DNA from 2 places in the Paenibacillus sp. CR_12 genome. Region 1 is predicted to be linked to the other one. Evidence: riboswitches for the same ligand, from Rfam matches in the RefSeq annotation. Region 1 holds a riboswitch; the other holds the start of a gene.
The links. A riboswitch is a leader RNA that binds a small molecule or an ion and turns the genes downstream of it on or off. The one in region 1 is predicted to bind ZMP and ZTP.
Positions count from the first base shown of each region.

Region 2: linked by a shared signal. The riboswitch ahead of RB297_RS07930 (bifunctional 5,10-methylenetetrahydrofolate dehydrogenase/5,10-methenyltetrahydrofolate cyclohydrolase) and the one ahead of purT (phosphoribosylglycinamide formyltransferase 2) in region 1 are both predicted to bind ZMP and ZTP.

Region 1 covers NZ_JAVFHO010000002.1:771,566-775,778, reverse strand. Annotated here, with positions in the region: gene dapA (4-hydroxy-tetrahydrodipicolinate synthase) at 102-977, opposite strand; gene RB297_RS07100 (LysR family transcriptional regulator) at 1,089-1,964, shown strand; ZMP/ZTP riboswitch at 2,025-2,106, shown strand; gene purT (phosphoribosylglycinamide formyltransferase 2) at 2,189-3,349, shown strand; gene RB297_RS07090 (MATE family efflux transporter) at 3,667-4,213, shown strand, end outside.
Region 2 covers NZ_JAVFHO010000002.1:941,942-946,154, reverse strand. Annotated here, with positions in the region: gene RB297_RS07940 (TIGR03943 family putative permease subunit) at 1-59, opposite strand, end outside; gene RB297_RS07935 (permease) at 167-1,177, opposite strand; ZMP/ZTP riboswitch at 1,332-1,411, shown strand; gene RB297_RS07930 (bifunctional 5,10-methylenetetrahydrofolate dehydrogenase/5,10-methenyltetrahydrofolate cyclohydrolase) at 1,478-2,326, shown strand; gene RB297_RS07925 (LacI family DNA-binding transcriptional regulator) at 2,613-3,605, shown strand; gene RB297_RS07920 (glycoside hydrolase family 32 protein) at 3,777-4,213, shown strand, end outside.

The DNA.
Region 1 (4,213 bases):
CGCCCTATCGCATCCGAATCATCCATTCAAGAAAGGCAAGGCAGCGTATGCGCCCCGCCACTCTTGAGGAGAAATCTATTACGTCCACGATTTAAAGTTTCTCAGTTTTTGAGTGCTTGATCCAAGGATAGCTTGAGCTCATCCGTAATGGTGCCCATCGGCAGGCGCAGGGTGTCGGATGAGATAAGGCCTTGCTTGGCAAGCAGCCATTTTAGCGGAGCGGGATTGGATTCTGCGAACAACTGATGAATAACGGGAAGCAGCACTTCAAACTCCTTTTCGGAACGAGAATAATCCCCTTGGGCAGCTAATTGATACACACGAATAAAAGCCTCGGTATTCACATTGGCCGACGCCAAAATGCCCCCGGATGCACCATGACGCAGCATCTCATGAAAGCGGACATCGTCCCCGCATAGAACAGGCTTCGTATCGTATGGAGACAAGCTTCTCATAAGCTCCGTACTCGCAGTGCTGTCCTTCATTCCGATGACACCGGGGATCTCCATGATTCTTCGAATGGCATCAACCGGTAAGGAAATTCCAGTGCGCGAAGGAACTTCGTACAAAATAACCGGTATCCCCACCTCTGCGACTTTGCAGAAATGTTGTATAATGCCCTCAATCGAAGGGCGGCTGTAATACGGCGTGACCACCAATACCGCGTCTGCCCCGATATGTCCTGCCCATTCCGTCCGCTTCATGCTGGAGAACGTATCGTTGGTACCCGTACCAATAATGACCGGCAATTGCCGTCCGTCCAGACCTTTTCGCGTTTCCTCCACCACCTGAACGACCTCTTCCCAAGTTACCGTCGGCGCCTCTCCGGTCGTACCGTTGATGATCAATCCTTGAATGTCATGGGATAACAAATTCTCCAAATAACGATGATAAGACGGAACATCCAATGCGTATTCATGTGAAAAGGGAGTGACCACCGGAACATAAATACCTCTCAAATCTTGCGGACTCAACATGATCTTTCCTCCATTTCATGAATTGTGGCTTTACTTTACCATGGGAATCGGAATCGGTGTTATCTATAATAATAGATAGTTATTATCAATATTATTGATGAGGAGAAAGCGATGGAACTGATCTATCTGCAAACCTTCAGGGAGGTTGCTGTTCGAAAGAGCTTTACTAAAGCTGCTGACGAATTGGGTTATGCACAATCCAGCGTTACCACCCAGATTCAGAAGCTGGAGAAGGAATACGGCGTCAAGCTGTTTGAACGGTATGGCAGAGGCCTGCGCCTGACGAAGTCAGGGGAGGAGCTGTTCAAGTATGCTGTCCAAATGCTGGATCTGTTCCAGCAGTCTAAGGAAAAGCTGACGAAACAAGGCGGGGGCATCTTATCGATTGGAACGATCGATTCGCTTGCCGCATATTTTCTTCCATCCGTCCTTCATCGGCTAAGACAGGAGCATGAAGATCTTGCCATCCGCTTGCAAACGGATCGTGAAGATAGCATCGTCAGTAAGGTAAGAGAGGGCGAGTACGATCTCGGGCTTATTCTGGAGAACAAACCGGAAGACACTTCATTGAATTGGATCTCGATCCGGGAAGAGCCCCTCCATTTGATTGCCCATCCGGATCATCCGCTTCGCTGGTTGCCCGTCATCGAGCTGGAGCATCTGGCTGATTACGAATGGATTATGACCGAGGATACTTGCAATTACCGAATCATGTTGGAAAAAGTGCTGCGCGCCAGCGGAGCTCCCGTCCGTATTGGTTTGGAATTGGGCAACCCCGAGGCAATAAAAAGATATATCATGTCCGGCACCGGCATCTCCCTATTGCCGAGAATGGTAGCAGAGGAGGAAATCAAGAGGGGAGAGCTGGCGGTTCTTCCCTTTCAACACCCTGACATTCGACTGGACATCCAGATTGTCGTTCATCCTAAGAAGTGGCTGTCACACTCGCTTCAGGATATGATCGAAATGTTGAAGTCTAAATCCTAAGGACGCAGGCTGATATTGCATTTAACGAAAAGATTCAGTATCATTTATGTAACAATGTATAGGTTTATGTGTGACTGGCGTAGCATGGGGGAACCATGAGGGAGCACATGAATGACAACGGCCGTACGCCTGGGCAGAGGTAAGGGAGTTTATTTCCCTTACCTCTTTATTATTTTCTTGGGCTTCTATCGTCTCTGAAACTATGAAAAGGGGATAAAACAACGATGTTCAAAACGAAAAAAATATTGCTGCTGGGATCCGGAGAACTAGGGAAAGAAGTCGTAATTGAAGCACAACGATTGGGTGTCCAAACCGTTGCCGTCGATCGTTATGCCGATGCTCCTGCCATGCACGTTGCCGATCACAGCCATGTGATCGATATGCTGGACGGAGAGAAGCTGCGCGCTATTATTGAGTTGGAAAAGCCGGACCTGATCGTTCCGGAGATTGAAGCGCTGGCTACTGCGGAGCTGGTGAAGCTGGAGGATGAGGGGTTTCGGGTGATTCCTACCGCCAGAGCCGCAAAGCTTACGATGGACCGTGAGGGGATCCGCCGGTTGGCATCAGAGGAGTTGGGACTGCCGACTGCGGACTATCGATTTGCCGATACCTATGAGGAATTCAAGCAGTCTGTCCTGGACATGGGTTTTCCGTGCGTGATCAAACCGTTGATGAGCTCCTCCGGCAAAGGTCAAAGCGTGTGCCGTTCGGAAGGGGATATCGAGTCCTGCTGGAACATCGCCATGGAAGGCGGCCGCGTTCAGAACGGAAGGGTGATCATTGAGGAATTCATTTCATTCCAGTCGGAAATCACGCTTCTGACCGTCCGCTCCGTCAATGGAACAAGCTTCTGTGCGCCGATCGGGCATATTCAGGAAAGCGGAGATTATATCGAATCGTGGCAGCCGCACGACATGTCTGAAGCGCAAATCGAGGAAGCTAAATATATTGCGCGGAAGATTACCGACGAGCTTGGCGGATACGGCTTGTTCGGCGTTGAATTATTTTTGGCCGAGGATAAGGTGTACTTCAGCGAGGTATCCCCGCGTCCGCATGATACTGGGCTGGTTACGCTGGTCACGCAAAATCTATCCGAATTTGCGCTTCATGTCCGTGCCATTCTCGGGTTTCCGATACCAGAGATCGAATTGATCACGCCGGGAGCCAGCCGCCCCCTGAAAGCCGGCCGAGAGCTGGAAGACTATACGATTACAGGCGCCGATCAAGCGCTGGCCGTTCCGAATACGCAGCTTCGCATGTTCGGCAAACCGGTAACCAAGGTCGGAAGACGAGTAGCAGTCGCGCTGTCAACCGCCGGCGATGTCGAAGAAGCGCGGTCACGTGCGAAGCTGGCCTTGGATAAGCTTGCCGTCGAAGAGGCATAAACATCGGAATTCCATAGGGATATCACATGTCATCATGTTGAAAAGGCCAACCGAAATGACCGGTTGGCCTTTTCAGTTATAGAGAAATCAGGGATCCAAATCGGGTACAGACTCTTCGAATGACGAGTACTTGCTTTTAGTTTTGATTTCGGGAATAAATAGGAGAAATTTATGTTCTTTCATGATAAGATACACAAGAATACAAACGACCCTCACCCATTATAATGTTTCCATTCGATGCGATAAGCGCTGTTTGAAGCATAATATTTCAAATAAATCTTTAGAGGAACGTTTATTGACGGCATAGGAGAATCTACATGAGAGACATGACGCAAGGAAGTCCGATCAAGCTGATTATCATGTTTACCATCCCGCTTTTGATCGGTAATATTTTTCAACAATTTTACAACATGGCAGACACCCTAATCGTGGGACGTACCATAGGCGTAAACGCACTTGCAGCCGTTGGCTCGACAGGCAGCATTTTGTTTTTTGTCATCGGCTTTGCCCAAGGCTTGACGGCTGGCTTGTCTATCATAACGGCACAGCGTTTTGGAGCTAAGGATATCGCAGGCGTCCGCAAAAGCGTGGGAACGAGTGTATGGATCAGTCTGGTGTTCACGGTATTCCTCACCATCGTGAGCGTTATATTTACGAGACCCGTCCTCGTCATGATGAACACCCCTGCCGAAATTTTGGATGATGCGTATTCGTATCTGATCGTCATTAACTGGGGCGTCGGCGCGGCCGTTCTGTTTAATTTGCTGGCTAACCTGCTCCGCGCTCTCGGCGACAGCCGGACGCCGCTTCTCTTCCTGGTCGTTGCAAGCATACTGAACATCGTGCTCGACCTCTTATTCATTC
Region 2 (4,213 bases), 170 kb from region 1:
GCTGCGATAAGCAGCGATCGCAGTATATAGTGGCTTCGCAGGCTCAGACGGGGCTTCACGTCCCGAACACCTCCAATCTCAAGTGGATATCCGAAGGCATAACAGCCTGAAGGTGCCGTTATTCCAACCGTTTTCGTGTATTGCCACTCCAGTTTGTTTACTACACCTAACCGCCGAATAGCGCGTTGACGGCTACAGAGCCGATAAAGACAAGCGTAATCACCAGCAGGCTTAAGCCGATCACGAATTTGGTCTTGAAGGTAGCCGACAGCATGAGCAGGCTTTTGAAATCCAGCATCGGGCCGAGAACCAGGAAGGAAACCAGCGGGCCGACGGTAAAGGTGTGCGTGAATGCCGATGCCACGAAGGCGTCCGAAGTTGAGCAAAGGGAGAGGATGAAGGCAAAGCCCATCATGAACAGATAGGAGGCGGCAGGACCGTTCCCCAGAGCCAGCAGCTCCTCCCTCGGAATGAAGGATTGGATGCAGGCCGTCAGGAAAGCGCCCAGGACTAAATATTTGCACATCTCGATCAGCTCGTCTCCGGCGTGGACAAACATGCTTCTCCAGGTTTTGGGATGCTCATGCAACAAACGTTCCCCCTTGCTGGAGCCCTGTTCGGCGAACTCTTGAAAGGAACGCTTCAGGGGGCTGCTTCTTGAAAAAACATAAACGAGCAAACCCGTCGTCACCGCGACTGCAAAAGCCAGTCCCATTCGTCCGATCGTCACTTCGGGATGTGAACGGAAGGCCATGATCGTTGATGCGAATACAATGGGATTCAGAATAGGACCGCTGAGGATAAAGGTGACGGCGATATAGGCGGGCATCCCCTTCAGCATCAACCTGCGAACGACCGGGATCATCCCGCATTCGCAGATGGGAAACAGGATGCCGAGCATGGAAGCGAACAGGACGCCAACCATCGGATTCTTCGGCGTGAGACGCCGCACCCATTGCTCTTGTACGAACAGCTGCAGAAGGGACGACAGCAGCACTCCAAGCAAAATGAAAGGAAGTGCCTCAAGGAAGATGCCCGTGAAGACGGTTTTAACCTGCTGCAGGTCTTGGCTGGGTATGGGGTTTAAGTCCCTCTGCAGCCATATCGTCAAGACCGGAATCACGAACGCAAGCGGCAGTATAAAGGGCAGCATTTTGAAGATCGCCGGATATCTCATCAAGGCCTCCTGGAGCGAATTGTTCTTAAGACATTCTATGCTTGTACCATCGGCAACATACGTGATTTCAGGCAATAAATCAAAAACTTTACGATTAAAGGGCGGCCGCATAGCCGGTGGCGCGAAGTCCAAAGTCGTGATATATTAAAAAAAGTTATCCCTGTGTTACTGGCGTAGCTTGGGTTACCAAGAGGGAGCACATGGGATCATATGCCGTACGCCTGGGCAAGAGGTAAGGAGACGTTCGAGTCGCCTTGCCTCTTTATGTTTTTTAATACAATGGCGAAGGAGCGGATTAGCATGAGTAAGGAACCCGTAATTTTGGATGGAAAAAAAGTATCCGATGATATCAAGGCAAAGCTGGCGGTGAAGGTACAGGAATTGAAACAGCAAGGGGTAACCCCTTGTCTGGCAACGATTCTGGTTGGCGATGATCCTGCTTCGGCGACCTATGTGCGGATGAAGGGAAATGCGTGCGAGCGGCTTGGCATCATATCCAAAAAAGTAGTGCTGGAGACATCGACAACGACGGAGGAGCTGATCGCTGCGATTCAAGCACTGAACGAGGATCCGAACGTCCACGGTATTCTGCTTCAGCACCCGGTACCGCACCATATCGATGAGCGGGCGGCTTTTGATGCCATCGACATTAAAAAAGACGTGGATGGAGTAACCACGCTCGGGTTCTCGCAAAATGCGTTTGGTTTCGCCGATTACCCGTCATGTACGCCGGCGGCGATTATCGCGATTATGGACTATTACAGCCTGCCGATCGAAGGGAAGCATGCGGTGGTGGTCGGACGCAGTCCGATTCTGGGCAAGCCGGTATCGATGATGCTGCTCAATCGCAACGCCACGGTTACGATCTGCCATTCGAGAACGAAGAACCTTGGGGAGATTGTGTCCCAAGCGGATATTGTGGTTGCGGCCGTAGGCAAGCCTAATTTCATTCAAGGGGACTGGATCAAGCCGGGTGCCGTCGTGTTGGACGCCGGTTACAATAAAGGGAATATCGGGGACTGCGATTACGAAGCCTGTGCCAAGGCGGCTTCCGCAATCACGCCGGTACCGGCGGGCGTCGGCCCCGTGACGATAGCGACATTGCTGAAGCATACCGTCGAATCGGCCGAGCGAACCGTCCAAGCTTAAGGGAATGCACTTGACTACTTGCATGTGAAGCAAGGCTGCACCCATGAATCATCCCCTTCGAATCTTTCATTTTATGCCAGAGCCTGCAAATATGGACCATGCAATGCTAGGCTTGGAGCCCGCATTTCACGGACCCCTGGACGTCATGGTATAGTTAGGAATAAGAGAAATACGAAGGGGAGAGATTCATGTTTATACGAATCATGGCCTGTTGTGCGGGACAACAGGGAGCTCCAGAGAAAGATCCGTTCGATGCAGCGCTGCTAACGGCTCCGGAGATCTTGGCATGAAGAACACGATCGCCGATATTGCCCACAAAGCCGGAGTTGCCAAAAGCACGGTCTCCCGTTTCTTGAACGGAGGATCCGTCAGTCATGCGACACGCCGCAAGATTGAGCAGGTTATTCAGGAAACCGGCTATATCCCGAATTCTTTTGCGCAAAGCCTGAAAGCGAAAAAAACGAGCATGATCGGCACCATTATGCCGCGTCTGGACTCCTTCTCCGCATCGCAGACTGTCGCCGGCATGGACGAAGAATTAAGAAAACACGGATATCAGCTACTGATCATCAACGCAAGCCAGGATTTATCCAGGGAGATCGAAGCGCTGTATGATCTCGCCAGACAAAAAATATCAGGCATTATTCTGTTCGCCACGCAGGTGACGGAAACCCATCTTGCCGCGATTCAAGAGATCGGCATTCCGGTCATTCTGCTCGGACAACAGCATGAACATGTCCACAGCATGATCTATAACGATTATGCCGCAGGTTATGACATGGGCCGGTACGTGCTGTCGATGGGACATCGTCAAATTGCCTATATCGGGGTGACGGAAAAGGACGTAGCCGTCGGAGTCAAGCGGAAGGAAGGGTTCCTCAAAGCGGTAAGCGAGTATGAAGAGGCGGAAGCGGTTCTCTATGAGAGTGGATTCAAGATGTCGGATGGTGTGAAGACGGCATGCTCCATGTTTGAGCTTCACCGAACGCTGCCAACGGCCGTGGTCTGCGCCACGGACAACATTGCGCTAGGCGTGATGAAAGCGGCGCACATGAAAGGCATCTCTATTCCCGACCAACTTTCCGTGACCGGATTTGGCGGATACGACGTAACCGAGGTGATTCATCCCGGGTTAACAACGGTGAAATATGGATATTTCCAAGCGGGCCACCTCGCGGCACAGCATATTATGAAGCTGGTCAACGACGAGCCGGTGGATTTCCTGACGGTCATGAATTGCGAGATGATTCATCGGGAAAGCGTTGACAATCTGAATTAGGTATTTTATACTTCAAATAACGGAACCGGTTCCAATCCGAGTGTTTGCTTGGTATTGGAACTGAGTTCATTATTTTTACCTTTGATTGGAACCGGTTCCACCACAGTAGCGTGCACGTGTTAGCATGTTCAGTTTGATTTTTCAGCAAGCCCATTTATAAGGAGAAGAGATATGGACAGAGAACTGAAATACCGACGCCTGGATCAGGCTTCTCCCGAAGAGCTTTCCTCCATTAGGAAGAAAGTGCGATTAAGCGAATGGAGGCAAAAATTTCACGTGCAGCCCATCATGGGCCTGATGAATGATCCCAATGGATTTTCTTATTACAACGGAGAGTATCACTTGTTTTACCAATGGTTTCCTCTGGGTACGTTTCACGGCTTGAAATACTGGTACCATACTTCCTCGAAAGATCTGGTGTTTTGGCAGAACCAAGGCATCGCTATTGAACCCGGTCACCCGCATGATGCTTATGGCGCTTATTCGGGCAGCGGTATCGTGAAAGATGGCAAACTATGCCTCATGTATACCGGGAATGCCCGGGATGAGGAATGGAACAGGCAATCTTATCAATGCATGGCTGTGATGGACCGCGACGGATCCATCAC